2 regions of the Microbacterium sp. bgisy203 genome follow, and region 2 is predicted to be linked to the other one. Evidence: predicted binding sites of a transcription regulator. Region 2 holds the regulator's gene; the other holds the start of a gene.
What was found. Region 2 encodes LexA, which represses DNA repair genes until DNA is damaged. Its sites were predicted from a motif close to TCGAACANNTGTTCGA; they were not measured.

Region 1 (4,415 bases), on a different contig from region 2:
GCGAACCGCACCCACCACCCGGGGGCGGGTTCGTCGTCCGTGCTCTCGAAGATCTCCGCGACCGCGTCGGCGAAGCCCTCGGGCGCGAAGCTCTGCCGCTCGTGGATGCCGGGATCCACCGTCGACGCCAGGTGCGCGCCGTAGCCGGGCAGTCGGATCCTTCCCGCGGCGAGGCCGGGGTCGTACTCCCAGCCCCAGACGGTGGAGTAGAACCCCATCGAGGCGGGGATGTCCGGGGTGACGAGGTCGCTGAAGTTCCACGCGCCGGGTGCGTTGACGACCTGCGCGCCGGGATGGGCGCGGGCCTCCCAGAGTCCGAACACGGCGCCGAGGGGGTCGGCGCAACGCGCGCCCCGGCCGAAGGGGCTCCCGGCATCCGGCAGCTCGATGAGCGTGCCGCCCGCCGCCTCGATGTCGGCGCACGTCTGCTCGATGTCGTCGGTCGCGATGAACGAGACCCACCCGTGCGGCGCCTCGGCGCCCGGCTCGGACCGGGCGGAGAGGGCGAGCGCCGCGACGTCGGCGCGTGGGCCCGGGGCATCCGCGCCGTCGAGCCGCGCGAACAGATACGCGGCGGGCTCCGTCGGGATCGCGCTCGCGTACGTCCAGCCGAACAGGCCCGCGTAGAACGCCGCCGCGCCGGCCGTGTCGGGCGTGTCGAGCTGCACCCAGCACGGGACGCCCGTCGGATAGGTGCGCTTCTCGTCGTCGCCCATGATCGGCCCCTTCTCGGTCGGTGTGGGGGTCATGCTCGGTCGGATCAGGCGTCATCGTAGGCGGCTGTCTCACCGTTCCGCCAGGGGGTGGGCGTGGGGTCTTGGCGCCCCTAGCCTCGATGCGCATGCGACAGCTCACCCTGAGAACGCCCGTCATCGCGGCCGCAGCCGGTGCCCTTATCGTCGCCTGCGTCGCATGCAGCCCCGATCCCGCGCCGACCGCCTCGCCGTCGTCTCCGATGTCGACCCCGTCGTCTTCACCGACCGCCACACCGACGCCCACGCCGACGCAGACGCTCGACGGCCCCCCGCAGCCCGACGCCGAGACCGCGGCCGCCTGCGAGCAGAAGATCCCCCTGTCGACGATCCAGGATCTCGAGGGCAGCCCCGCCTGGCAACAGGTGCAGTACGACCCGAAGCCCCTCGCGGAGAAGGTCATCGGACCTGCCGCCAAGGAGGCCGCCGCGAGCGCCGTGGAGATCCTCGATTGCGGGTGGGGCGTGCCGAACTCCGATAGTGGGATGACGTTCACGCTCGCCGACTTCTCCGACCAGGGTGCACGTGACGCGCTCATCGCCGCCCTCGACGCCTCGGAGTACGAGATGACCGCCGTCGGTGCGTACAACTTCTACACGAACGTCGAGGAGGGCATGGGCGGCACGACCGGGTACGCCTTCGACGCGAAGTCGAACTGGTACATCGTGACTGGCAGCATGACTGAGGAGCATGCCCGCGACTACCTCGTCTCGGCGACGCAGGCGACCAACACCTTCTGAGCGCAACCGCCCCGCTCAAAACAGCCGCGTCGCAGCGAGCGCCTCGCCGCGGGGCGTGGGCGCTGCTCGCGCCCCGCGCGCCGTCGTCCGTACGGGGCCTGCCCGCGGGGGCCGATTCTCCACCTCCTCTTCCGCGCCGCCGCCGAGTCCGTGCCGTCGCAGCAGCGGACGCACGCGCGCGGCGAGCATCTTCCGGTATCCCTCCGGCGCGTAGGCGGATGCCCCGGGGTACAGCCCCCGGTACGCCGGCACCAGTTCGGGGTGATCGCGCTCGAGCCACTGCCAGAACCACTCCTTGGCACCAGGGCGCAGGTGCAGCGCGCCGAACACGACGCGCGTCGCCCCCGCGGCGCGGATCCGCGCCAACGCGTCGTCGATGGCCGGCGCCGAGTCGGTGATGTGGGGGAGGAGGGGCATGAGGAAGACCGACACCCGGAATCCGGCATCCGTCGCCGCGCGCACTGTCGCGAGCCGCGCGGCCGCGCTGGGCGTCCCCGGTTCGATCGCGGCCTGCAGCGCGTCATCGAAGACGGCGATCGACATCGCGAGGGAGATCGGCACACGTGTCGCGGCATCCGCCAGCAGCGGGAGATCTCGTCGCAGGAGCGTCCCCTTCGTCAGGATCGACAGCGGCGTCCGGCTTTCGGCAAGGGCGCCGATGATCTCCGGCATCAGCCGGTAGCGGCCCTCCGCGCGCTGGTAGGGGTCGGTGTTGGTGCCGAGCGCGACCGGCTCGCGGGCCCACGTGGGCTTTGCGAGCTCGCGTCGCAGGACGTCGGCGACGTTCACCTTGACGACGACCTGGCTGTCGAAGTCGCGCCCCGCGTCGAGGTCGAGATAGGTGTGCGTATTGCGAGCAAAGCAATACGAACATGCATGAGTGCATCCACGATAGGGATTGACGGTCCAGTCGAACGGCATCGCCGACATCGCCGGCACGTGGTTGAGTGCCGACTTCGCGTGGACCTCGTGGAACGTCACTCCCTGGAACTCCGGTGTCGTCACCGAGCGCACCAGGCCCTCGAGCGTTTCGAGTCCGGGCAGCGCGGAGGCATCCTTCTCTCCGATACTCTGTCCCCGCCACCGCATATCGACATTAGAACAGATATGCGATAGCGTCGCAAGACGTCCATCACACGCCGTCGTGAAACCCAGTACCATTACCTCTGGGATGGAATCTCACGATCCGGTGGATGCACTCCCGCAATCTTCGAGAACTCGACGACGAGAGGAAGGCGCACCATGGAGCGCGACATCTACGACGAAGACCACGAGGCGTTCCGCGACGTCGTCAAGGAGTTCGTCAAGCGGTATGTGACCAACGAGGCCCGCGAGAAGTGGGATGCCGACGGCGAGGTCGACCGCGCGACCATGCTCGCCGCGGGCGAGTCGGGCATCATCGGCCTGAGCGTCCCCGAGGAGTTCGGGGGCGCGGGCATGCTGCAGGACTACCGCTTCCGCGCGATCGTCAACGAAGAGGTCATCCGCGCCGGCGCGGGCTCGCTCGCGGGCGCCTTCGGCATCCAGGACGACCTCGCGATCCCGTACATCGTCCACATGGGCACGCAGGCGCAGAAGGAGAAGTGGCTGCCGCGCATGGCGACCGGCGAGGTCCTCGGCGCGCTCGCGATGACCGAGCCGGGCGCCGGCTCGGACCTGCGCGGCATCAAGACCACCGCGAAGAAGGTCGACGGCGGCTACATCGTCAACGGCGCGAAGACCTTCATCTCCTCGGGCAAGACCGCCGACATCGTCGTGACGTTCGTCAAGACGGGCGAGGGCAACCGTCCCGACGCGTTCTCGATCCTCATCGTCGAGAACGGCATGGAGGGCTTCGACCACGGCAAGAAGCTCCACAAGATGGGCTTCCAGGGCCACGACACCGCCGAGCTCTCGTTCACCGACGTGTTCGTCCCCGAAGAGAACCTCATCTCGGGCGAAGAGGGCCGCGGCTTCATCCAGCTCATGATGAATCTCCCCCTCGAGCGCATGTCGATCGGCGTCGCCGCCGCGGCCGCCTCGCAGGCTGCCCTCGAGTGGACCGTCGCCTACACGAAGGACCGCGAGGCCTTCGGCGAGCGGATCATCGATTTCCAGAACACGCGCTTCCAGCTCGCGTCGATCGCCGCCGACGTCGAGGCGCTGTGGGCCTACACCGACCGCGCGCTGCTCGCGTACAAGGACAAGAAGCTCTCGGCCGAGGATGCCGCGATGTACAAGTTCTGGGCGACCGAGCGCGAGTGGGAGATCCTCGACATCGGCGTGCAGCTGCACGGTGGCTACGGCTACATCACCGAGTACCCGATCGCCCGTGCTTTCCTGGATGCCCGTGTGCACCGGATCTACGGCGGCACCAACGAGATCATGCGCGACATCGTCTCGCGTCAGATCGCCGGCAAGCGCTGACGCTCATCTGACCCGTCGGCGACGTCGACACCGAAACGGCCGGGAGGCTTCGCCCTCCCGGCCGTTCGCGTGTCCGGCATCCTGACGCCGACCTCCGAGCGGGATCGGGGCGGACGCAACGGCAAGGCCCCGTGCGCGACACGCCGCACTCGACGTGCGCGCGACGGCGTGTCGGCGTCGAAGCCTTGCCGTTGGTGACAGGGGCAGTGGGATGCCGAGACTCCTTCCCCCGGGCATCAGCCCTCGGCGACGGGGGCGACCGGCGCCGGATCCGCGGCCGCCGCCCGCCGGCGCGCGAGGCGCGCGACCCCGGCAGCGCGGAGCCGGTCGGCGATCACCAGCCCGAGCCACGTGGCGACCGCCGCCGACGCGAGCAGACCGACGACGTAGAGGACGACGACCCACCAGGGGAACGCGGTCATGTTCGCAGAGGTCACGGTCCACAGCGCGTAGAGCACGAAAGCGCTCAGCGCACCGACGTAGTACAGCCCGCGGCCCCACTTGCGGTAGAGCGTCA
Region 2 (4,415 bases):
CAGGGTCGTCGACGTCGGAGAAGAGGACGAAGTTCGTCCAGCTCTCGTAGGGGTGGTAGCCGAGCGCGTCGAGCGTCGCGGAGATGCGGTCGCGCTGCCCGACGATCTCGTCGACCATCGCGAGCATCTCGGGGGCGTGCCGGAGTGCCGCCGTGGCGGCCGCCTGGGTGAGGGCGCTCAGGTGATAGGGCAGGCGTACGAGGCGCAGCGCGTCGATGAGCGCGGGGTCGGCGGCGAGGTAGCCGACGCGAGCGCCGGCGAAGGCGAACGCCTTGCTCATGGTGCGGGAGACGACGAGCCGCTCGCGGCCGGGAAGGAGCGTGAGCGCCGACCGCGAGTCGCGCGGCGCGAACTCCTGGTACGCCTCGTCGACGATGACGATGCCGTCGGTCGCGTCGTAGACCGCCTCGATGACGTCGACGCCGAGGGGTGTGCCCGTGGGGTTGTTCGGCGCGCAGAGGAAGGTGACGTCGGGCGCGGCATCCGCGATCTGCTCGGCGGCGGACTCCGCGGAGAGCGTGTAGTCGACCCCGCGCGTCCCGGAGACGTACTCGGCCCCGGTGCCCCGTGTCAGCAACGGGTACATCGAGTAGGTCGGCGCGAAACCGAACGCCGTGCGCCCCGGCCCGCCGAAGGCCTGGAGCAGGTGTTGCAGAACCTCGTTCGAGCCGTTGCCCGCCCAGATATGGTCGGCGGTGAGGCCGTGACCCAGATAGTCCGCGAAACCCTCGCGCAGCGCGGTGAACTCGCGGTCGGGGTAGCGGTTGACCTCGCGCAAGGCGTGGGCGACGGAGTCGAGGATGTCGTCGGCGACCTCTTCGGGCACCGGGTGCGTGTTCTCGTTGACGTTGAGAGCGACCGGAAGCGGAGCCTGCGGTGCGCCGTAGGGCATCTGGCCGCGCAGGTCGGAGCGAAGAGGGAGGTCGTCGAGACTGGCACTCACGGCATCCATCGTAGGGGCGCTCAGCGGTGCGGGGACGGCGAACAGGATCGCGCTGACACCCGCCGAGCGTCGAGATCAGCGCGCTTCGGCGTATTCGGTGGGGATCGCGAGGCTCTGACCGGCGGCGAGTTCTCCGGAGGACAGGGCGTTGAGACGAGCGATGTCATCCACGACGTCGCGCGTGTCGGCGGCGGGCGCGACCTCTTCGGCGATCGACCACAGGGTGTCGCCGGGCATGACGGTGACGTACTGGAACGTCCCCGCCGCAGCTCCCTGTTCGCCGGAGGCGAGCGCTCCGCCACCGGACAGGATCGCGATCGTCACGGCGATGACCGCGGGAAGGGCGGCGATTGCAGCGATGACACGGCGGCCACGCACCGTGAGGCGCAGGCGCGTGGTGGGGTGCGGGCGCGTGGTGGGGTGCGCGCGCGTGGTGGGGTGCGGCTGGGTCGTGGCCAGCGGGTCGAAAGCCGTGCGGGGGTGGATCTCGATCGTGCTCATGGGGTCCTCCTCGAGGTGGGACTCGGATCTGGAGCGTCGGATGTCGGAATCTTCGCTCGCGATCTCCGGCCGGGGAGATCAGGAGCGAACTTCCATTCCGAAGCTATCTTCGATACAGTGTTCTTGTCAACCGATGAATCGGTCGGAATCGGATCGAACGCGACACGCGATCGCTTCCCGGCCCCGACCGTCGGAACCGGATACGGTTTCGACAACAGGACCCCATCACCAACCTCGGACATTCGAAGACGAGCACCGAGGCGGACGACACACAAGTGCCATACGAACGGGAAGTGAAGGAGAAGGATCCATGGAGAAGCCGCAGACGCGTCGGCGTAAGAGCCTGAGCGAGAAGCAGCTGGCGATCCTCGAGGTGATCCAGCGGTCGATCGCGCGCTACGGCTACCCGCCGAGCATGCGCGAGATCGGCGACGCCGTCGGGCTCAAGTCGCTGTCGAGTGTGACCCACCAGCTCAATCAGCTCGAACTGAGCGGCTACCTCCGGCGCGATGCGGGCAAGACGCGCGCGATGGAGGTCCTCATCGATCTGCCGGGCGCGGCGACCGAGAACCCCGCCGACGAGGCGCCGAGCGTCGGCGATGCCGCGCTCGTGCCGCTCGTGGGCCGCATCGCGGCGGGCGTGCCCATCACCGCCGATCAGCAGGTGGAGGAGATCTTCCCGCTCCCCCGCCAGCTCGTCGGCAAGGGCGACCTGTTCATGCTGAAGGTGAGCGGCGAGTCGATGATCGACGCCGCGATCTGCGACGGCGACTGGGTCGTCGTGCGCACCCAGTCGACCGCGAACAACGGCGACATCGTCGCGGCGATGCTCGACGGCGAGGCGACCGTCAAGACGTTCCGCCAGCGCGACGGCCACACGTGGCTGCTGCCGCGCAACTCCGCGTTCGAGCCGATCGTCGGCGACAACGCCACGGTGCTCGGCAAGGTCGTCGCCGTTCTCCGCGCCGTCTGAGACCCGCACGACCCGCCGCCGCGTGCGTGGCAACGGGTACCGTGAGGGCATGGTCACCGTCTCCACCCCCGGCTCCTGGCCCTCACCGCTGTCGGCCGAATGGGCATCCGCCGCCTCACCGCGCTTCGAGGGCGCCGCGTTCGTCGGCGACGAGGTGTGGTGGGGCGAGTCCCTCCCCGCCGAGGGAGGGCGCACCACCGTCCGTCGCCGCACCGCCGCAGGCGACACGGAGACCGTCCTGCCCGCGCCCTGGAACGCACGCTCGAGCGTGCACGAGTACGGCGGCGGCGCGTGGGCGGCGACGGGTGCCGGAGCACTGGCATTCGTCGAGAAGAGCGACCAGCGCGTGTGGCTCCTCACGCCCGGAGCCGAGCCTCGCCCGCTCACCCCGGAGGACCCCGCCACCCGCTACGGAGGGCTCCGCTTCTCGCACGGCGCGCTGCTCGCCGTCCGGGAGTGGCACGGCGACGGCGCCGCGGTTCGACGCGGCATCGTGCGGATCACCGTCGACGATTCGCCGCACGTCTTGCAGCTCGTCGCCGGAAGCGACTTCGTCGCCCAGCCCGCTCTCTCTCCCGACGGCTCGCGCCTGGCCTGGGTCGCGTGGAACCACCCGCACATGCCGTGGGACCGCACCGAGGTGCGCGTCGGCCGCCTCACAGACGATCGCGTCACCTCGTGGGCGTCGATGACCGACGGCACGACCGCGGCTCTCCAGCCGGAATGGCGTGGCGACGACGAGATCGTCTACCTCGACGAGCCGACGGGGCGCTGGAACATCTGGCACCGCGTCTCAGGGCCCGACGGCTTCGGCGAGCCGTCGCCCCTCGCCGAAGCGGACGCCGACACCGGCGGCCCGCTGTGGGCTCTCGGCTCGCGCTGGTACGCGCTGCTCCCCGACGGCCGCATCGCGGCGATCCGTACGCACGGCGCGGACGAGCTGGTGCTGATCGACGCCGACGGCACCGAGACGATCGTCGATCTGCCCGCGACGGCGCGACTGTCGATCGAGGATGCCGCAGGCGACGGCATCCTCGTCTCGGGCGCGGGCGTCGGCAGCACCGGGATCTGGCTCGTGGGCGCGGACGGCGCGGTCACGCAGGTCGCGGGGAGTTCCGGGGATGCCGAGTGGATGCCGGTGGGGCGCCCGGTCACCTTCGCCGGGCCGCACGGCGAGGTGCACGCCTTCGACTTCCCTCCGACGAATCCGGACGCGGCCGCGGCAGAGGGCGCCCTCCCGCCGTACGTCGTGTTCGTCCACGGCGGGCCGACCGCGCACGCCGGCGGCGTCGCCGACGCGAAGACCGCATTCTTCACCAGCCGCGGCATCGGCGTGCTCGACGTCAACTACGGCGGGTCGACGGGATACGGGCGCGCGTACCGCGAGCGGCTGCGCGGCCAGTGGGGAATCGTCGACGTCGACGACGTAGCCGCCGCGGCGCGCGGGCTCATCGACGCGGGCCTGGCCGACCCCGCACGCATCGCGATCGAGGGCGGATCGGCGGGCGGCTGGACGGTGCTCGGCGCGCTCGTCGGCACCGATGTCTTCTCGGTGGGCATCTCGCGGTACGGCGTCGGCGATGCACGCGCCCTCGCCGAAGACACCCACGACTTCGAGGCGCGCTACCTCGACGGGCTCATCGGCCCGCTCCCCGAGGCAGAGGCGCTGTACCGGGAGCGTTCGCCGCTCGGGCGCGCGAACGAGTTCCGCACCCCGACGCTCCTGCTGCAGGGGTCGGAGGATGCCGTCGTCCCGCCCGCCCAGTCGGAGGCGATCCGCGACGCCCTCGCCGCGCGCGGCGTGCCGCACGCCTACGTTCTCTACGAAGGCGAGGGCCACGGCTTCCGACGCCGCGAGACGATCGTCCACTCGCTCGAGTCGGAGCTCGCGTTCCTGGGCGCGGTGTTCGGCTTCGACACCCCCGGCATCCCGCCGATCGCCCTCGACTGACGCCGCGCATCGCCCCGCCCACCTTCGGAGATCACGCGTACTTCGGA

Region 1: the regulator LexA is predicted to act here: its motif matches at 2,590-2,605, upstream of AC3ENQ_RS08665 (Rv2578c family radical SAM protein).

Annotation. Positions count from the first base shown of each region.
Region 1 is NZ_JBYIPF010000004.1:180,269-184,683, forward strand. Features, by position in the region: gene AC3ENQ_RS08655 (VOC family protein) at 1-749, opposite strand, end outside; gene AC3ENQ_RS08660 (hypothetical protein) at 842-1,492, shown strand; gene AC3ENQ_RS08665 (Rv2578c family radical SAM protein) at 1,508-2,581, opposite strand; gene AC3ENQ_RS08670 (acyl-CoA dehydrogenase family protein) at 2,735-3,898, shown strand; gene AC3ENQ_RS08675 (ECF transporter S component) at 4,135-4,415, opposite strand, start outside.
Region 2 is NZ_JBYIPF010000005.1:164,968-169,382, forward strand. Features, by position in the region: gene AC3ENQ_RS09925 (histidinol-phosphate transaminase) at 1-952, opposite strand, end outside; gene AC3ENQ_RS09930 (LysM peptidoglycan-binding domain-containing protein) at 1,019-1,444, opposite strand; gene lexA (transcriptional repressor LexA) at 1,755-2,417, shown strand; gene AC3ENQ_RS09940 (S9 family peptidase) at 2,467-4,368, shown strand.